Regions from separate parts of the Neobacillus sp. GCM10023253 genome, predicted to be linked through region 4. Evidence: riboswitches for the same ligand, from Rfam matches in the RefSeq annotation. Region 4 holds a riboswitch; each other region holds the start of a gene.
The links. Region 4 has a riboswitch for thiamine pyrophosphate ahead of ACFPA1_RS19465 (thiamine phosphate synthase). Riboswitches for the same ligand answer to the same signal wherever they lie in the genome.
Positions count from the first base shown of each region.

Region 1: another riboswitch for thiamine pyrophosphate. It lies ahead of thiM (hydroxyethylthiazole kinase); the one in region 4 lies ahead of ACFPA1_RS19465 (thiamine phosphate synthase).
Region 2: another riboswitch for thiamine pyrophosphate. It lies ahead of thiC (phosphomethylpyrimidine synthase ThiC); the one in region 4 lies ahead of ACFPA1_RS19465 (thiamine phosphate synthase).
Region 3: another riboswitch for thiamine pyrophosphate. It lies ahead of ACFPA1_RS05015 (acetylornithine deacetylase); the one in region 4 lies ahead of ACFPA1_RS19465 (thiamine phosphate synthase).

Region 1 covers NZ_JBHSHV010000003.1:954,573-959,868, reverse strand. Annotated here, with positions in the region: gene thiD (bifunctional hydroxymethylpyrimidine kinase/phosphomethylpyrimidine kinase) at 1-514, opposite strand, end outside; gene thiM (hydroxyethylthiazole kinase) at 514-1,335, opposite strand; TPP riboswitch at 1,416-1,524, opposite strand; gene ACFPA1_RS04990 (glutaredoxin family protein) at 1,652-1,894, opposite strand; gene ACFPA1_RS04985 (HipA family kinase) at 2,225-3,019, opposite strand; gene ACFPA1_RS04980 (glycosyltransferase family 4 protein) at 3,016-4,131, opposite strand; gene ACFPA1_RS04975 (hypothetical protein) at 4,167-5,183, opposite strand.
Region 2 covers NZ_JBHSHV010000027.1:249,055-254,350, reverse strand. Annotated here, with positions in the region: gene ACFPA1_RS24775 (hypothetical protein) at 1-166, opposite strand, end outside; gene thiC (phosphomethylpyrimidine synthase ThiC) at 141-1,904, opposite strand; TPP riboswitch at 2,058-2,170, opposite strand; gene ACFPA1_RS24765 (peptidoglycan DD-metalloendopeptidase family protein) at 2,538-3,395, opposite strand; gene ACFPA1_RS24760 (VanZ family protein) at 3,527-3,994, shown strand; gene ACFPA1_RS24755 (nuclease-related domain-containing protein) at 4,018-4,998, opposite strand.
Region 3 covers NZ_JBHSHV010000003.1:960,479-965,774, reverse strand. Annotated here, with positions in the region: gene ACFPA1_RS05035 (ABC transporter substrate-binding protein) at 1-783, opposite strand, end outside; gene ACFPA1_RS05030 (ABC transporter permease) at 807-1,574, opposite strand; gene ACFPA1_RS05025 (ABC transporter ATP-binding protein) at 1,564-2,334, opposite strand; gene tenA (thiaminase II) at 2,309-2,980, opposite strand; gene ACFPA1_RS05015 (acetylornithine deacetylase) at 2,977-4,275, opposite strand; TPP riboswitch at 4,349-4,452, opposite strand; gene thiW (energy coupling factor transporter S component ThiW) at 4,453-4,962, opposite strand; gene thiE (thiamine phosphate synthase) at 4,970-5,296, opposite strand, start outside.
Region 4 covers NZ_JBHSHV010000015.1:171,598-176,893, reverse strand. Annotated here, with positions in the region: gene ACFPA1_RS19480 (thiazole synthase) at 1-67, opposite strand, end outside; gene thiS (sulfur carrier protein ThiS) at 69-272, opposite strand; gene thiO (glycine oxidase ThiO) at 269-1,405, opposite strand; gene ACFPA1_RS19465 (thiamine phosphate synthase) at 1,389-2,003, opposite strand; TPP riboswitch at 2,153-2,262, opposite strand; gene ACFPA1_RS19460 (histidine kinase N-terminal domain-containing protein) at 2,476-3,582, shown strand; gene ACFPA1_RS19455 (NAD(P)-dependent alcohol dehydrogenase) at 3,629-4,597, opposite strand; gene ACFPA1_RS19450 (hypothetical protein) at 4,791-5,093, shown strand; gene ACFPA1_RS19445 (PaaI family thioesterase) at 5,171-5,296, opposite strand, start outside.

The sequences.
Region 1 (5,296 bases), on a different contig from region 4:
GCACAACGTTTTGCACCCCTAAGGCATGTAATTTTTTTGCTGCCTCCTGCTTATCTTCTGCTGTACGTATAGACATCCCGGTTAGGACCTCAGCCTCTGGAATATTCGGGGTAACCACTTTGGCAAGCGGCATTAAAAATTTCTGCATCGCAGAAATTGCTTCCATCTTAAGCAAGGAAGCCCCGCCTTTTGCGATCATTACAGGATCGACAACAACATTATCCCAATGATATTTTGTAAGATTAACAGATACAGCTTCAATAATTTCCGCATTAAATAACATACCCGTTTTCACCGCATCGGTCCCCATGTCCTCACCGATGGCTTTCATCTGTTCGATAACCGCTTCTGCTGTCATTGGATAAACTCCATGGACACCTAATGTATTTTGCGCTGTAACAGCGGTTAATGCGGACATGCCAAAAACCTCTAACTCCTGAAATGTTTTTAGGTCCGCCTGAATTCCGGCCCCGCCGCCTGAATCGGAACCTGCAATCGTTAACGCCTTATTCATTATTGCCCTCCTCCTGTTAATTTTTTTATGGAAGAATAAAGATTGATGTCATCTGCAGCAACCTTCGAAAGCTGGTTCAAAAATTCGATTTGAAAGCTTCCTGGGCCTGATTCCACCGTTAGTTCCGCCGCCTTTTCTGCGGCTATTCCGTATATCGAGACTGCAGCAACAGATGCCTGCAGTAAATCCTTCTCCACCCCGGTAAATGCACCAATAACGGAGGTTAAAAGACAACCAGTACCTGTCACTTTTGTTAACAATGGATGTCCATTAGCCACAACATAAGTGGTACTCCCATTCGTAACGACATCTTCCTTCCCTGTAATGACGACGATACAGTTTAATTTTTCTGCAGCAGTCATAGCGAGATCGGTAATATTACCATTTGTGCTTCCCGCATCGACACCTTTGATTTCCCATTTCTCTCCAACGACATTGGCAATTTCAGCGGCGTTCCCTCGAATTATGGATACTCTTAGTTCCCTCATGATCCTTTGCGCTGTTTCCGTCCGATAAGGGGTTGCCCCTGCACCCACCGGGTCAAAAATAACCGGAATACCTTGTTCATTGGCCGCCTTCCCTGCCAAAATCATCGAATCTACCGTTTGTGAATTTAAAGTGCCAATATTTAAAACTAGTGAACTGGCGATCCGTGCCATATCTCCGGCTTCCTCAGCAGCATTGGCCATTACCGGTGATGCCCCAAGAGCCAAAAGTCCATTCGCAGTAAAATTGGTTACCACTACATTCGTAATATTATGTACAAGCGGTTTTACTTCTCTTACTTTTTGCAACGTTTCAAACAAGTTGTTTTTAAGCAAATCCTTCTCCTCCTTTTAAAAAATAAAAAAAACCAGACCCTCATAAAGGACCTGGTTAAGTTAAGTAAGAAACCGTAAAAATTAAACATGGTCTACTTTCCTACGCTGGTATTATCCAGTTCAGGTCCGAAGGGTTAAAAACTAGCCGTTTTCTCTCAGCCCGCTAACAGGGCACCCCTAGTAGTTACATCAAATATGAAATTATCATCAGAATAAACCTAAGAATCTTTTTTGTAAAGAAAAATAACTTAAAAATACTTTTGTTTAACCCGCTTCTAAAAACTCCGAAATACTCGATTTCCGAAATTTGTACTTATTAGCTCTCTTTCGCAAGCTCCATCAATTCTTTAAGATCATTTGTAAAACCCTTTACCGCACGGTTATTCACTACCGTAACAGGAACACCGAGAAAACCGTATTTTTCCACTTCCTTTTGATACTCAGGATTTTCTGCCACATTTCTTGTCTCAAAAGGAATTCCTTCTTCAGTCAGGACTTTCTTAACCATTGTGCATTCGATACAGTCGTTGGTGGTATAAACAATTACTTGTTTGCTCAAGATAAAATTCTCCCCTGTCCGATTATGTCTAACATACACAATATTCATTTTACCTACAAAAAGCAATTTAAATGATTATATGCCAAATGATTTATATAAAGGCAAACAGTGGGAATACAGCTTCATGTCGGGTCATGTCATTTTGTACATCACTCTACCGACATCACAACTCGAGAAATGTCACTTCATGCGCTTTCCCAAGGAATAAACACAATAATTCCCCATCACAAAACAGCCTATTCAACCAAAAACCACGAAAAAACAAAAAATTAACCGTCAAAAAATGACGGTTTAAACACTGTATACCGACTTTTTTACAATTCATCCGCCTTAGGTGGACAAATTGCCAAAATGTCTTTTTGTGGTGTCTGACACCCATTTTCTTTTCATAAACCTTTCGACCAATTTAGGAAGAATTTTTTTTCGCCTTGTTACGAGTGTTGTTACTATTGCTTTTTTTTCGTCTTTTGTGACGCCCCATTCTTCCGGGATAAGCTCAACAATTTCTTCTATTAATAATATGGGGATTGTTTGAATGATTTCCAAGTACCCATTAAATAATTTTTCATCCTCGATATAGGCCGACATCAATTCATGTGTGGCACTTTTTAATATATCGGCAGGGAGATTCTCTACATCCTCCTGGATCCAATTAAAAGAACCAAAAACCTCTGCCTGGTCGATCATCCAAAGCTTATATCCACCTGAGGCAACTTCTTGAAAAAGAACATTCATACGGGTCCGATCACGATTAAACAACCAATAATCAAATGCAATAATACCTGCTAATGACTGGTGGTTTTCAATAGAAGAAATTTTAGAAACCTTGTGGCCATCCAGACAATCAGGAATATACAAGGATGCAAATTGGTATTGGGTGTGTCCCATCTTGGCAAGTTCAGGTACCTGTAACGAGAATTCCTGCGGAATTTCTACGATTCTGCCAAATGGAATTGGTAATCCTAGATATCGCCCAAGGCAGTAGGCGACCCATTCATTGGGCAGTGATCTTTCAAAACCTTGCTGAAAAAATTTCACCACATACTCCCTGCCATCATCAAACGTGATTAAATGAGCATTCGATTTTCCTTGTAATTTTTTCTGATACGAAACAGGTTTAATCAAGTCGCCTCCACCTCCCCATCTCCGTTCCTCTCCAATTGAATGAATGATTTTAATAAATGAACGTATTGATCGGCGACCACTTGAATGGCAAAATTTTCTTCCACCCGACGAACTGCAGCTTCCGACATATTTCGATGCATGTCGGGATTGTCTACAATCTCATAGATTTGCTTGACTGCATCGTCGACGTTTTGGCCCCGATAAAGCAAGCCTGTCTCACCATTTACCACCAGTTCGTTAATTGGCATGATGTTCGAAGCCACAACAGGAACCCCGCACACCATCGATTCAATAAAAGTATTCCCAAACGATTCCGACTTGGTTGTCGCTAGGGTGCAGCCACCCGATTCGCGAATTTTGGCATAGACATGCGGCATCTGCTGGTACGGAATAACGGGAAACCATTTCACAATGTCAGTTAGTTCCCCGTCCTTCCAGGCGGCAGCAAATTCTTCCCGCTGGACGCTTTGTGCACCGCCAATGAGCCAGAATTCTATATCATCGCGTTCATGTTTTATTTTCTTGGCTACCTCCAATAGCATCGGCCAATTCTTCCGCCTGTCAGTCCGGCCTATCCAGCCGACAATTTTTTTACCAAGCTGGTTAAGAGGCAGGCTTGCAAAATCGATTTCCTCCACAGGCAGTGCCCGAAAAAAGGACGTATCGACTCCGTTGTATATAACGTGAATAGGAATATCCTCTGTAAGAATGGAAACAAGCCTTTTCTGATAGTGGGAAGGAACAATGATTAGTTTAGGCTCGATTCCTTTGAAGGTTTTCAAATGCGGCATCAATTTGATAAGCTCGGGGGTTCTGGCCTCTATTAATATAGGACCTTCGTATTTCGCTTTTCGAATCCACTTGTAGGCAGCACCGGTGTCGACTACGATGATGGCATCATATCCATTTTCTTTGATAATGTTAATAATCTCATTGTCGTCCTTCGTTAAATAAACTTTAGCCACATCCTGCATAATATGAAGGCCGCCGTGGTCCGTCGTATAGAGAAATTCGGTTTCAATTCCATGTTTTTTAAAATAAATGGCTCGATTTCGCCAACCGGCATTTACTCCTCCTACAGTGAGCAAGCGCCAGATGACCAATATCTTCATGTTCGCTTCACCTCTCTTTTTAATAGGTTTGTAGTTTACCTTTTATGTCTTTTTTTATCTTTTTCATGCTTGTGACGCTTACGATCTTTATCATGATGACCTTTACTGTGGTGTCGATCTTTTTTTCGGTCATCATAACTGTATCCTTCATATCGGCGGGAGCGTTTATCCTTATTTTTCTTGCTGCGCTCTTTCACTGGGTAATTCTTCTCGAAACTTTGTTCACGTTTATCCCAGTACTCATCAATCTTTTCCATAACTACTTCTGGGTCAGTACCCCGGGCCAGCATGGTTTTGATCCATTCTTCCTTAAAAACCTTGTACATTAGCCCTTCAAGCTGTAATACGTATTTTTTTTCGTTGTCTACTATTAGATTCTTTTCACTTAATTTTTTTAAAGTTTTTTTGTTGGATTTCTGCTTGAGTATAATTTCATAAATATGACGTGAAAGTTCTTCCATTCGGATGAAGTTCTGCCATTCCTCATATAAGTCAGGCGATAATGCTTGTACATGGGATAAAAATACTTCTTTATACTCTTTCCCTAAGGAATTAATTAATTTTCTAGGATAAGGGTAAACACGGTCGCGCCATACGGTCCTCGCGACATCAATCACCTTTAAGCTCCCGTCCTCCTGCAAATAGATTTGCCGTTTATGATGGTCTATCCGTTCATAACCTATCTTTTTAAAAGTAATGAGCATGTCTATTAGTTTTGCAGAGAGTTCCTCCGTTAATGGCTGTGATTGCAAATATTCCCGCAAATCAACCCCTTTGATAATCTCCATTGCGATGTAAAGCTTTCCTTTTGCATATACTCGCGGTAAAAGGGTGGTCTGTTGGCCAAGCGATAAAGCATAATACTCCCGTTCACAATCCTCTTCATTTCCAAACACCTTAACGCAAATGTCATTAGTATAGTGAAAAACTGCTCCCTGCCTGCCTTTACCAATCATCGTCAACAGGGTATTATTCACAACCTCCACATCTGCATTCGGTACATTTTGGACGCTAATGCCGCTCAATATATTTTCGAGACGCTTAATATCCATTTATTTCCTCCCTCCTGTATTTTTTAAAATATGCCATTAGGCATGAAGCATAATTCATTAATATTACCTCCACATAACAATAACCATCCAAAATCTTAACAACATCTGCCTCT
Region 2 (5,296 bases), on a different contig from region 4:
ATTTCCTCATACCGTATGTTTCGGAAAATAGATGCCGGCAATGTTGCTGGATGTTTTCAATTTCCTTTTCCAAGATATGAATTTTTTGTTTTAGGATATCTATTTCTTCATTCATTTTTATTACCTTAATGGAATTCGTCTCAACGGTAAATTCTTGATCCATCATGAATAAATTCCTCCGCTTTTTTCCTCATGCCTTCTTCAATGTCCACTTCTTTACTCGCTGCCTTTTCCCGAATATCATGTGATATTCTCATCGAACAGAACTTTGGCCCGCACATGGAGCAAAAATGGGCTGTTTTTGCCCCCTCCGATGGCAATGTTTCGTCATGGTATTCCCTTGCACGCTCCGGATCCAAAGAAAGATTAAACTGGTCTTCCCATCTGAATTCGAAACGGGCTTTCGATAACGCGTTGTCTCTTTTTTGCGCACCGGGGTGCCCTTTGGCCAAATCAGCGGCATGAGCGGCAATTTTATAAGCAATGACTCCTTCCCGGACATCATCTTTGTTCGGTAAGCCCAGATGCTCTTTGGGTGTCACATAACAGAGCATCGCTGTTCCGAACCAGCCGATCATCGCTGCTCCGATTGCTGAAGTAATATGATCATATCCTGGTGCGATATCGGTGGTTAAAGGTCCTAACGTATAAAATGGAGCTTCTTTACAAATTTCCATTTGCTTATCGACGTTCTCTTTGATCATATGCATTGGTACATGACCAGGCCCTTCAATCATCACCTGCACATCATGTTTCCAGGCAATGTCTGTTAATTCTCCGAGCGTTTCAAGCTCTGCGAATTGTGCTTCATCATTTGCATCGGCAATACTGCCTGGACGGAGCCCGTCTCCAAGAGAAACAGAGATATCATATTGTTTCAGGATTTCACATATTTCTTCAAAATGAGTATAGAGGAAATTCTCCTTATGATGAGCCAAGCACCATTGCGCCAAAATCGAGCCGCCGCGGGATACAATGCCCGTTGTCCGTTTTGCCGTTAAAGGAATATATCGCAGCAAAACGCCGGCATGGATCGTAAAATAATCGACGCCTTGTTCCGCCTGTTCAATTAAAGTATCACGGTAAATTTCCCATGTTAAATTCTCGGCAATCCCATTTACCTTCTCGAGTGCCTGATAGATTGGGACCGTTCCAACTGGTACGGGAGAATTGCGAATGATCCATTCTCTCGTTGTATGAATATTTTTTCCCGTTGATAAATCCATGATGGTGTCGGCGCCCCAGCGAGTTGCCCACGTCATTTTTTCAACCTCTTCCTCTATAGAGGAGGTAACAGCCGAATTCCCGATATTTGCATTAATTTTCACATGAAAGTTTCGTCCTATAATCATCGGTTCGCTTTCTGGGTGATTGATATTGGCTGGGATAATCGCTCTCCCGCTGGCAACTTCCGCACGAACAAATTCCGGTTCCCTATGTTCACGAATGGCTATGTACTCCATTTCAGGGGTAATAATGCCTTTTTTGGCATAATGCATCTGGGTGACATTTTTTCCTGCTTTAGCTTTTAGGGGTGTTTTATTTACATTGGGATACCATTCAAGCGATGCACGTTGGTCCCCTTCATGGTATCCGTTATCCTTGGCCTTTATTTCTCTTCCAACATATGCCTCCACATCATTCCGCTCGAGAATCCAATTCTTACGTAATGCTGGAAGTCCGCTTTGAATATCGACCTGATAATTCAAATCTGTGTAGGGGCCGCTCGTATCATAGACCCGAACAGGCTCATTTTCTTCTTCTCCAAAAGCAGCAACGGTTCGACTAAGTTGAATTTCTCTCATCGGAACCTTAAGATCGGGTCTTGCCCCTTCGACATATACCTTTTTACTTCCAGTGAATTGTGATTTTAACTCGATGTTCCCTTCCACTTGCTTCTGCATGTAACTTCCTCCTTCAAAATGGTTTGATTTTGCACTCTGGGAGTTACAGCGCAGTTCATTACTGGAAAGTAATGGAGGACAATACAAAAAGGTTCTGTTTTCACAGAACCTGATTTTTTCATCCAAAAGTAGCGGTACCCAAATTAAACACAGACACCTTTGATACTACTTCCCTACGCTGGTATAATCCAGATCAGGTTCAAAGGGTCAAAGAATTTATGCATTCTTCTCTCAGTCCGAGCCATCGGACCCCCCCAGTAGAGCATTTCAAACAATATTAAGTTATAATCTTACATTCGTAAATATATCAGAAATTTTTGAAAATGAAAAGCCTTTTGGTAAACTTTGTGGTTATCGGAACAGATAATTCTCATAACTGTTTTTCAAACTTTCACCTTTTGTTCATAGTTTGTTCATATCTGGAGGGTAAGATAAGAGTGTGAAAAGGACAATCTCAGTCACACTTTTTCATAACCCCCCCTTTTAATATATCGTGTTGGATCCGGCAATCGGCCGGGTCCTATTTTTTTGCTTAATGTGCGGAATCTGGCAGGCGGGCCAGATTCTTTTTTTTGAAAAAAACACAAAAAAAAAGAGGAAAGTATCCCCTTCCCCTTACTTACAGTTTCAATATTAAGAATTTGTCTTTTCTTTTGAGTTAGTGGACTCGTCTTCTTTGCTCTTGCCGTCGTCCGTTTCCTTATCGGAAGACTGGTCGTCGGAGCCAGCTGGATCCTCCAACTCCTGCTGCTTTTTTTCGCTAGGAGTTGTTTGCATAGATTCCTTGCTGTTTGAAGGAGTCGCTTCTTGTAAAGTGCTTACCGGTTTGTCGATATACTTACTAGGGTTAACCGCGACGCCATCCTTACGAATTTCAAAATGGACGTGTGTTCCAGCTTTTTCATTGAACATGCTTTGCCCAGCCTTGGCAAGAACATCTCCCTGTTTTACCTTGTCGCCAACTTCAACTTTAATGTCTTTCACAGACTGATATTGTGTTACAATACCTTTGTCGTGTTCAATTTCGATGACATTTCCAAGCACCGCGTCTTCTTCAACACGAGTGACAGTTCCGCTGAGTGATGCTAATACATCAAACGTTTCGCCGTCCTTCATGGTGATGTCGACACCAGTATTTGGGTTGTATGTGTTCTCGTAGAATACTAATGCGGCTTCCTGGTCTTCAGCTTTGGCTGTGAAATCATAGAACTTTGTCTTGATCACTGCTGATGCTGCATCCTTCACCGGCATTTTGACGTTTTCTAAAGCCGAGTTAACTTCAACTGCAGGCGGGTTGGTCTTTTTGCCAGTAATATCAGTAGACTTGTAATCGTATTTGTCTGAGTCTCCTGCACTGGACTGATACCAAAGAACACCTGTTAAAATGATTGCTGCACTTGCGATATAGATGGCTGGAAATACCCAACGCTTCTTGAAAAAGCGTTTTACGCTGGAACTTTGAGAAGATCGTTTGTTTTCTTCCTCTCTCATTTTCATCACCTCAGCAATCATTCTGAACAGATAACTAGAATTATATACACTAGTCTGAAAAAAATTTTATTTTTTGTAATCGCCTGCGTTTTTATGCATCTTTTTGAAAAATTTTTAGGGGGAATTGTTTCATGAAAGCTTTAAAATGGGTGCTGCGGGTCCTGCCCGTGCTTTATATGGCAGCCATCTTTATTCAATCGAGCCTGCCATCGGACCACTTCGTGCGCCTGCCCGATTCGAATATTGACCACACTATTAAAGAATCGTTGCATTTAATAGAGTTTGCGATTTTATATGTATTACTAGTCCTCGCATGTTTGACGTTTAGACGCGGTGACGCTGACCTGCGCAGCAATGCTGTCGCCGGTTTCAGTTTTACACCAGGCTGGAACTTGGCCTGTGCCCTGTTTGCGGCCTTCTACGGCATCAGTGACGAAATCCACCAATCGTTCTATCCATACCGCTCCGCGTCGCTATTTGACCTGTTTAAGGACTTCCTCGGCATCAGCGTCTGCTACTATTTTATTCGCGGTGCGCTGTTTAAGGGTAAATTTGAGGGGCTGGCGAAGCTGCTAGGCCGCGTTCGGTCTGTTTCTTAAACCACTGCTGGTTGGCGGTGGTTTTACTTTTTCGAAAAAATATAAGGCGGCTGATGATAGACGCGGTCTTTAAACTTGCCAGTGTACGGCAATTTCATAGATTTAAGAATCTTTCTGGCTACATGGATTGAATTTAGATGGAGGAAAGCACGAAGTTCCGAATTGGTTATTGTAGGTTTAATTAAAAGAAAGTAATCATGGATCGCTTGTATGTGCGCAGTTTTAGAATTTGCCTCACATCTCGGACAACACCAAATTCCATTTTTATATACCATTGCGAGAAAAAAGCATTCGGGACATTGAACACCTGTAAGAACATCCATTGGAGTAAGGTGAAACATTTGAAGAATATCGGGGTCTTCGGGTGTGTGATTTGTTAATAGGAGACGTTTAATTTTTTTTATATCTTTGTCACTCAGCTTGTCCGTTTTGTAGTAGCCTGCCAGTTGCTCTATCTTATCCATGAGGCATTCGCTGTTGCAAAGATGGTGAACAATCCTATCATCGCGTGATTCTAGTCTAATGATTGTTTTTTCATTTGTATTTACAACAAAGTATTGCAGCGGTATATCCGGACAATTGTGCTCCTTCAGCCATTTTTGCAGCTTAATGATCTGCAGCCTTGCCTGCAATATAGGATTTTTGATTCTTTCCTCTACACCATTCTTTTTACAAAATACTTGATTGAAATCTTTTTTATAAGTGATTTCCCCCGACCTGTTTTTCGATTCGAGGCTAAATCCAAAGGATGGAGAGAGGATGAAGGTGTCGATTTGAAAGAAGTATTTGCCTAGTTTAAGGCGGAGCCCATTAAAAATGTGATACCTTGAGTCAGACAGCATACTCAAGTGAAATTCCAGTGAACGTTCACCCTTTTCCCCAGCCTTCTTGGTACGTAATTTCTCCGTCACATCAGGTTTTGTTGGATGATTAGGGGTAATTCTTCTTAAAAGTGCCTCACATTTAAGAATGGTCCGCGAAATATCATAGTCTTTCTCACGCAAATGCATCATTCCTTTCTAAAATTACTATCCAAACCTTTTACTCCAAAAATCGACAATTACTTTGACAACTTTTTGAATTTTTAGACTAGGGATATTGCTGCTAGTTGGTTTACTCGTCTAATTTTGTGATTTACTCGTCTAATATTGACTTTTACTCGCCAACATTTGCGATTTACTCGCCCAAATCTGGATTTTACTCGCCAACCAGGATCTAAACATGAAAAAAGCCAGGCGGTCAGCCTGGCGCAGGTAACTTTCTGCTATTTTATGATCTCCACCCATCTTTTTTAATTACCTA
Region 3 (5,296 bases), on a different contig from region 4:
CAGCCCCTCTTCCGGATGGTCCGCAACATATTTTTGTCCATCTCTTATGGCAGCCATAAACTTCTTAAATACTTCAGGTTTTTCCTTTAACCCTTTTTCACTTCCTACCAGCACCAATTCATAATAGTCTGGTACACCATAATCTGCTGGATTTAACGTACGCATTGGGTGTCCCTCTTTATCAAGCAATAATTTCTCATGATTGATATAGCCGCCAATCAAGGCATCGGTTTTTTTCGTAGCCATCGCCGGAATCAAGTCCCAGCCGACATCGACCATTTTTATCTTTCCAGCATCTCCGCCATCTGCCTTTACCATCGTTTGAATGATCGCCTCATCTAAGGGAATCGATGGATAGCCGATGGTCCGTCCAGCCAAATCCTTCGGTGATTGAATCGGGATATCGGCTGCAACCATTAATTGGTTAAGCGGATGTCTAACGAGAGCAGCGAATGACCGGACAGGAATATCCTCTCCACGTGCTACTAATACCTGCGGCTGGTAACTGATCGCCATGTCAAATTTACCAGCGGCCACAAGTTTTAAAGGATCGTTCGTGTCTGCAGGCATTTGAATGTCGACATCCAGTCCTTGTTTTTTGAAATAGCCCTTTTCCTGTGCTGCAAAAAGAAACGAGTGAACGGCATTCGGATACCAGTCAAGCATCAAGCTGACTTTCTGGAGGCCCTCCTCTTTAGCGGGGGACTTATCGGCCCCTGCCTTCCCGCATGCGCTAACCAACAGAAGCAGCAAACTCACCATAACCAATAAACTTTTTTTCACAATAATAACTTCCTTTCAGCAAATTAACGAATCTTATTTTTTATTAACTTTTTTTCTAGTAAGCTTATAAACAAAAACAATACAATTCCCATTAAAGAAAGCAGAAAAATAGCTGCAAAGACCGAATCTGACTGGAGATTTGAAGACATCCTCCGGCTAAAATAGCCCAGCCCTTCACTTGCCCCCAGCCACTCTCCGATAGTGGCGCCGACGACACAATAAACCACCGCCATCTTCAAACCGGACATGATGGATGGCAAGGCCATCGGAACCTGCACCTTTTTAAAAATTGTCCAGCGTCCGGCCCCCATTGTTAACAGTAATTCACGATATTCGCTTCCGCCCGCCTTCAACCCGTCATAAGTACTCACAACGATTGGGAAAAAGGATACCAATATTGTCACAGCAACCTTGCTCCATATCGTGTAGCCGAACCACATGATAAAAATCGGCGAAATGGCAATCATCGGGATCGTTTGCGAGATGATTAGAAAAGGATAAAGCACTTTTTCTAATATCTTAGAAAAATGCATACTAACGCCTAATAGCAGCCCTCCTATAAGCGAAATTCCAAAGCCAATCAAAACCTCTAAGAATGTCGCTGGTAAATGCTCGCCCAAAAGAATCTCACGATTATTCACAAGTGACTCGCCGATTGCCGTAGGTGCAGGCAATATAAATGACGGCACCATTCCAGCTTCAACTACCCACTGCCAAATATTGATTAAACAAATGGCCGTCAGCAAAAACAAACCGTATTCTCCGGCCCATCTTTTCCATTTACTCCTCATGTTGTATCAGCCGCTCCAATTCTTTACGCATCGAAATAAACTCTGGTTGATAAATAGATTCTGAATTTCGTGGTCTTGGCAGGTTGACCTTGTATTCCAAGACTCCTCTATTTTGAAGGAGAAGAATTCTATCGCTTAATAAAATTGCCTCCTCGAGATCATGTGTGATGAACAGGACGGTCTTTTTAAGCTCACCCCATAGCCCCAATAACCAGCTATGCATGGTTCGTTTCGTTAACGAATCCAGCGCCCCAAACGGTTCATCCAACAATAAAAGTTCCCTGCCTGTCATAATGGTCCGTAAAAAGGCGACACGCTGTTTCATTCCCCCTGATAATTCATCTGGATAAGCATTCTCATATTCCTTAAGGCCAAAACGGGATAACCAAGCACGGATTTCGTGTGCCTTTTCCCGCTTGTCCTCTTTCGCGATTTCTGAGGGCAACAGCACGTTTTCCATTACCGTCCGCCAAGGCAGCATTAAATCTTTTTGCGGCATATAGCCAACTTTTCCTAGTCTGCCTGAGGATAGATTCCCAGCAATTTGTATTTTTCCCTGGCCCGGTTTAAGCAGTCCGGTAATTAATTTAAAAAGTGTACTTTTCCCTGACCCGCTTGGGCCAATAAGGGAAACAAACTCCCCCGCCTTTAAATCGAGCGAAAGCTGTTGAAAAATCGGCTGCATATCCCTATCAAACGTATATGTTAAATCTTCGATGTGTAACATATTTGAATTAGACAGGCCAATCTCCTCCCTCATAGACCATGTCCCAGAACATATACTCAAACCTGGATGTGGTGAGAAAATGCTCTTCTAAAACCGCCAATTCTCGCTCTGGTTTTCCTTCCGTTAATTTATCTAACAAATCGATTAGCCAGAGAGCCAGCGACCCGAATTCATCAGAAGAGTACATTTTCACCCAGTCGCCGTATAATAGATGATCGCTAGAGTTTTGATAGTTTTCTGCTAGCATTTTACCGATTTCCCAATAGCTCCACATACATGGCAGCAGACTTGATATTAATTCCTCCAAAGAACCATTTTGAGCCACATTTAACATGTAGCGGGTGTAAGCTAAATTAATCGGAGTAGGTTCGGTGCCTTCAAGATCCTGTTCCGTAATTCCAAACCGTTTCGCATACTCGCGGTGCAGGTCCATTTCACCATGTAAGGTTTCATCTAAAAGCTTTGCAAAAGCTGCCATGGTCTCAACATCTCTCGCCTTCACCGTTCCAAACGCAAACAACTTTGAATAGTCAATAAGAAACACATAGTCCTGCTTCATATAGCGGATAAAAGATTCGACCGGAAGATCGCCACGTCCCAACCCGACTACGAATGGATGCTCATGTGTTTTCTCCCAAATTCCCTTAACTTTTTCAAAAAGCCGATCAGAAAATTTCATTGGCTATACTCCTCCTTTAGTGTGTTGCACCAGACAGCAATAAATTGAGCTAACACTTTTGTAAAGTCTAACAATTGCCGAATCTCGACCTTCTCATTAACAGCATGGGCATCCTCTAGTTTTCCCGGCCCAAAAATAACTGTCGGAATTCCTGCACGGCCAAGCCAGCCTGCATCTGTTACCGTCGTTGACATATCCAGTACAGGCTTTTTCATAAGCGTTTTTTCAAAGGAGCTTGCCAGCATTCGGGTTCCTGAATGGTCCACATCAAGCTCCAAGGAAGGAAATATTTCACCACGATCGATTATCATGGATTTACCGCCCCAAACAAATTCCGGTGGATTGTCACGAAGCCATGGATCCGCAGCTGCCACTGCACCAATATGTTGCTCAATCTCCTTTATAATCTCTTCGTAATCTTCATTTGGGTAGAAATGAACGGTAACCCACAAGGCGCAGCGGTCGGCAACAAACGCAGCATGCCTTCCGCCCTCGATTACAGCAGGATTAATTGTATTCATACCTGGTGGAAAACCTTCGTAACTTTTTGTCACAGCCCAGTGGCGTTCAAGGTCTTGAAGGCCTTCGATGATTTTCGTCATTTTTTCAATCGCACTGGCACCATTGATGCCCCCGCCGGCATGAATCAGCCTTCTCCTCATCCCATCATGATAGGTTTCTTTGCTTTGAATCGTTATCCAGCCGGTTATGACGCCGCCCTGCCCTTGAATATGTAAATCACTTGTGTCAACTACCACTGCATAGTCAGCAGAATAGCCCCTTTCCAAACAAGCAAGCGTTCCTGCCTCGCCAACTTCTTCTCCGATAACAGACTGAAATTGCAAATCTCCTTTAAGCGGAACCCCAAGCTCTTTTAAAAGTTTTATAGCAATGAGGGATGCGGCAATACCGCCTTTCATGTCGGCAACACCGCGTCCATATATATAAGAATCCTTGATTCTGGCAGAAAACGGGTCCGCCCCCCATTCCTTCTCGTCGCCAACCTCAGCAACATCCACATGTCCATTGACAATTAAGCTGCTATATTGCTCAGAGGATTCACCCTTTAAAATTCCAACCACATTCGAATCCCCAGGATATACTTCCCACATATCGGTATGAAATCCCATGTCTCCTAAATAGCTTTTAAGAAACTCCTGGATTCCCGTTGTATTCCGGGCCGGAGGACTTTCAGTCGGAAACGCAATTAGGTCGCTCAAAAGTTTAAGCAGTTCGGCTTCCCTAGCTTCCACTTCTTGTCCGATCGTTTCTATTAAATTTTCCAGACAAACCATTCCTAAAGCCTCCTAAATTCATTCTAGGTTTTAAAAAAATAACACCCACTCTTTATAGCAAGGGTAAGAGTGGGTTCTGATCGTTCCACTTCCCTCCGCTGGAATCATCCAGTTCAGGTTCAAAGGGTTCGGAGCTGTGCCCATCTCAAGCCTTTTAGGCTTCCCCCAGTGAAGGTTCTATTTAGTTACTGTGATATTTTTCTCGCCAAGCCGCACTTTCTTCCTTAAGAAAATCGTTAAAATCACAAATCCAAGCAGTGCTCCCGCAAAGGAACTGAAAATAAATAATGGGATAAACCCGAATAGAGTTGCTTTCTGCCCGAGGATTAGGGTTGCAATAGGATAGGAAAGCAATGCTCCAAGAATTCCCGTCCCAATAACTTCTCCTATAACAGCAAAGTAGATTTTTCTAGTTTTCCAAAATAATAGTCCGGCTAGAAATGCCCCGACCATGCTTCCAGGAAACGCAAAAAGCGAACCTGTGCCCATCATATTCCGAAGCAGGGAAACACAAAAGGCCTGGGCCACGGCATAATAAGGGCCCAACAGAACAGCGGAAAGAACGTTTAAAAAATGCTGCATTGGAAAAACCTTTGTAAAGCCAATCGGAATCACGACCAAATTACTTGAAAGAGTCCCCATCGCAATCATCATGGCAGTTAACGTAAGCTTATACGTTTTTTTCATGACCTCTTCACTCCCCTACACTTTTTCGCAAAGCCTTTGCAGCTAAGTGCGGTGAATCGGCAAGGCTGATGGCAGTAATAACTGAAACGCCATCCGCTCCGGCTTCCACGACAGTTGCCGCATTTTCACTTGTAATCCCGCCAATTCCAACAATCGGTACAGCAATTCCTTGGCTTCGCAGTTCCTCGATCAGGGTAGTCCCTCTTGATGGCTTTGCATCGGCCTTCGTTTTTGTTGGATAAACCGGTCCAATTCCGAAATAATCGGCACCAGCGCTAAGTGCTGCTTCGGCCTCCTCCGGCGTATGAACGGATACACCAAGAATTTTATTATC
Region 4 (5,296 bases):
AGCTTGGATACTTCCCTGTCCCAAGCAATAAACGAGATTGGAAGGATAATGGACCAATTTTTAACATATCAACCGCCTCCTACAAAATGGACTATTTCAATTCGGTCTTTATCTGCTAGTCTAGTACTTTGGTGTTCCAGCTTGGTTAAAATTTCACCGTTTACTTCGACCACAACGACTTTATCATGGATTTCAAAATGCTGAAGAACATCTGAAACAAATACCATACTGTCTGATAATTGGGTCCATTCGCCATTTAAGAATACCTTCATGGTTTACCTCCTACCAACATATTTCTGTCGAGCCGGAAAGCTGATAGCAGATTCTCATCTTTCAGTCTGCCTTCGATTAATTCAGCCACTAGTTTCCCTGTAATCGGGCTAAGTAGAATCCCATTGCGGAAATGCCCTGCTGCCACAAACAAATTCTTCCACCTCGGATGCGCGCCAATGTAAGGCAGTCCATCACCTGTCTGTGGCCGAATTCCAGCCCACACCCGCTCCCACGCTGCCTCTTTAATTTGCGGTATGATTTGGGTTGCTCTTTCCAGTAAAGTGGCAATCCCTTTTGCTGTTACCTTTTTATCGAATGTATGTTCAATCATCGTCGCACCAATATAAATTTCTCCATTCTTTTTTGGTACAAGATAGCAGCGTTTATCTGAAAAAATGGTTCTATTGATAATTGGCCTTTCTGTTTTAACGGAAAAGCACTCACCTTTAACAGGATACAGGTTCATCTCTAAACCAGATTCACGCATTAATTGGGCCGCCCAAGCACCGGCCGCAACAACAAAGTTATCACTAAGGATGGTTCCGTTCGTGGTTTGCACCCCTATCACCTGACCGTTTTGATAAAGAAAAGATAGCACTTCGGTGTTTTCAAGTATTTTAGCACCAAAATGGACCGCCGCTTTTGCGAACGCCTGCGTTAACTTTGCAGGCTGTACATGCCCATCGTTCGGGAGATACATCGCTCCAGGTACGCTTGGTGAAAGTGACGGTTCCATTTCTCGTAATTCCTTCGCATCCAGCCATTTTATGGTTGGATCCCATTTCTTTTGAAAGGTGACCTGTTTTTTTACTTCTTCTGCTATGTCTTCGGTTTCTGCAATTTTTAACATCCCTTTATTGACAAACTCGATGTCCACACCAGTAGTTTCCAATAATTCATTAGCGAGAGCCGAAAACATTGCTTGACTTTTTATCGCCAACTGAAATAATGGACCGTCATATTCAAGTTCAGCTTGCGCAGCCAGCATTCCGGCGGCAGCACTTGATGCTTGGCAGCCGATTTGTTCTTTCTCAATAATGATGACTTTTCTTCCTAGCTTTGATAACTGATTGGCAATCGAGGCTCCATTAACACCACCTCCAATTATGGCAACATCAAATGTATGATCCATATTTCCCACCTCCATCTCTAAATGCATGTATGTAAGACTTTACGGCTAATAAGGGGTCCCGGGCATCTAAAACACCTGACATGACAGCGATACCCGTTGCCCCTGCCTGTAGGACCTCTTCCGTATTCTCCTGCGTTATCCCGCCAATGGCAATCACCGGAATGTTCAGCTGTGACAGCCGTGTTAATTCCTCTAGCCCTTTTGGGGTCTTTCCTGGTTTTGATTGCGAAGGGAAGACATGACCGTATAGAACGAAATCAGCTCCATTCTCTTTTGCATTTTGTCCTTCTTCATAGGAGTGAATGGAAGTCCCGACCCTAAGTTGAGGAAAATGCTCCTTTACACAGGCTGTATCTAAACTATGATAGGCTAATTGAACACCAAGGGCCTTTGCCGCGATTGCAACATCTACCCGATCGTTAATCACGATTTTTGATGGAGGGACGTTTTCATTTGTTAAAAGTTCGACTGCTTGAAAAAGTTCCTTTGCTGATTTTTGTTTTTCCCGCAAGTGTAGCGCAGTTACAAATGGATGAATATCCTTCGCTATTTCAGCCAATCGGTGGATCGACATTTTACCATTGGATATAAGATGCAACTCTTTTTCTTTTAGACTAGTAAAAATACAACTCCCCCCCTTTGAATGGATTTCGCTGGTCTAAGGAAGCGCAAAACAAGCAATACAAAAAGCCACTTCCTTTTGTAAGAAAGTGGCCGAAATTTAGAAATAAAAATTTTGCTCTCCAAAAATCCCGTTGTCCACTTCCCTACGCTGGCATTAACCAGATCAGGTTCATAGAGTCCCGAAGTCACACTTCAATCTCAGCCTTTTCAAAAAGGCACCTCTAGCGGATTTGATTCATATTCATTTAAAAAGATTACCTTATATGGATATATGGTAACATTTTATTCTAAAAAGTCAAACATTTCAAACTTAATATTTGCTCGTACATTTCATCAAATTGCTTTGAAATATTTCTTATTTACACCTATTTTGAGGCACGAGAACCGTCCCTATGCCTCAAACTTTATGCTATAATCTCATTATAATAGTGGAAAGCAGGCTGTGTATGGATAAAAAAGTTGGCCAATTTCTAATTGAGAATGAACAAAAGTTTATACATTTTTGGGAAGAGCAAATTATTATCCATCATTACCGGGATAAACCAGAGCTAATATTAAAGAACGGTCATTTAATGTACCATCTCATAACAAATTCTATGTTAAATGGATTCTCGGAAGAAGATGTTAAATTATTGGCGCACAAAGTAGCCCTGGAACGGGTCGAGGCCAATATCAATATTGGGGAGTTTGTTTATAATGTTAATCTGGGTAGGAGTATTATTATTAAATACCTAAACCTTTCCGGACTCATGCCTGAAGATTTCCAGACAATTATTGACTTGGTCAATAAACAGTTCGATTTATTCTGTTTCTATGCTGTTTCTAAGTACACCGAAATCAAAGATAAGAAACTACAAGAACAAAATTTATTTATTTCCCAAACACATAAGGACCGGTTGGCGATTCTTGGACAAATGTCTTCTAGCTTTGTTCATGAATTTCGCAACCCGCTCACTTCCGTTATGGGCTTTATAAAACTATTAAAGCACGAGCATCCTAATCTACCATATTTAGATGTCGTCAGCCAAGAATTAGATCAACTTAAGTTCAGAATTACTCAGTTCCTTCATACATCAAAACTGAACACGCTGGCAGAAAGCCAGAATGAAGACATTACCATCCATTTATTAATAGAAGAAGTGCTTGATTTCCTATATCCAAGCATCGTCGATGGCAATGTCCAAATTCATACAAATATCGATGCTGATATTTGTATTACTGGCGATCGGAATGAGTTAAAACAAGTTTTTCTAAACCTATTAATAAATGCAGTTGACGCTGTGTGTGAAGAAGAAAATCTGCGAAAAATTGATATTCAAACAAATATAGAAGATCACCAAATCAAAATTCGTATTTCTAATAATGGCCCCACTATCGATCTTGAAGCAGTACAATTAATTTTCGAACCCTTCTTCACTACTAAGAAACTAGGCACAGGTATCGGCTTATTCGTTTGTAAGAATATTGTTGAGAAACATCACGGTGAAATAGAATGTATATCAGATAATCACTTAACTACCTTTCAACTTACATTTCCTATTAAACAGAATTAGAATTAAAAAGTACCGCAAAAACGGTGCATTTTTTAATTAATAGTTTTCAAATTGTAATAACTACCTTACCTTGAGCATGCCCTTGTTCAAAATACTTGAATGCTTCCTGAATTTCACTTAATTTAAACCTTTTATCAATGACTGGTGTAATTTTTCCAGCTTCGATAAGCTCTTTTATGAAATTTAAATCACTTTGGTTCTGCCTCTGTAAAAAGCTGCCCATTTTTTTATTTCCAAAGAGGGAGAACCAAGGCCCCAGCGTCATTGCTTGAAACATTTGAGCCCCTGAACCTCCTACATGAACGAAAATTCCATTATTCGTTAAGGCCTGTTTATAATCAGTAATCGGATGATGTCCGTTCACCCCAAGAATCAGATCATATTTTGTCATTTTTTTAGTAAAATCCTCTTTTGTATAATCAATCACATGATCAGCACCGAGTGACTGCAAAATATCTATATTTCTTGTGCTGCAAACCCCCGTTACCTCTGCACCAAAGGACTTGGCAATCTGAACGGCGAAAGTCCCTACACCGCCAGACGCCCCATTGACTAAAACCTTTTGTCCTGCTTGAATCTTACCCTTATCGCGCATGCTTTGTAAGGCTGTGACCGCTGCCATTGGTACCGCCGCGGCTTCCTCAAATGACAGTTTTTCCGGCTTTAACGCTAATGCTTTTTCTGGAACAGATACATATTCAGCAAAACCGCCCCAACCACAGGCGGATAGGTCTCCAAACACCTCTTGTCCTGGTTGAAACTGGGTAACATCTTTGCCTACTGCCTCAACCTGGCCTGCTATGTCGCCTCCGGGTATGGAGTATTTTGGTTTTAGCAGACCAAAAGCAAAGCGTGCTAAGAACGGTTCACCTTTTAAAAGAACTAGATTGCCAAAATTCAAAGATGCTGCGTGGACCTTTACTAGTACCTGATCATCTTTAGGCATAGGTTTTTCTACCTCTCCTAAAATAAGAACATCGGGAGTACCGTACTTTGTGGACACAACTGCTTTCATTCCCACACCTCAATTCCGTTATATTCATGCATATGACTTGTGCAGTTTAGATTAGACCAAAAGTCATAACAAGTGACGAATCCTTTGTCTTAAAAGGTTTGCTTCTGTATACTCAAAACCATAGCAGTATTTGTTCAAGGAACGCCTTGTTGTTAAGCTTTCGCTTAGATACTAAGAGCCAAGGAGTGATAATGTGATAAATCTTGTTTACGAGAAATTGGAAGCCACCCTTCTGGATTGGGAAATGATGAAGAACGCTCTAGAGGATGAAAGTGAAGAATGTGCCGAACGGTTTGAAAGGCATTTTTATGAGTTTATTGACGAATTAAAGATTTGGTTTCAGCAATTGGACCAACCGCCAGCCACTATCAATGATGCAGAAAATCTTCCTGAAATCAGTGATATAATCGAGCGTTTACCGGCACCGCTTCAACTCAACTTTTTAACAGAATTGGAGTTAATTGTGGAAGGAGAAGACCAAGTCCGCTACGATTAATCCCCACCAAAATTCACAAGTGGTGACGCACGGGGACGGTTCTCATGGTTTGGAAGCATGAGAACCGTCCCCATGGTTTATTTTAGCTGAACTCGCTTTCGTTCCGGATTTCCTTTTAATATCATACATGTACTAGTAGAATGCCCTACTAGACTTCCTTTTTCGTCATATACATGACATTCCAGCAATCCCACTGTAGAGCC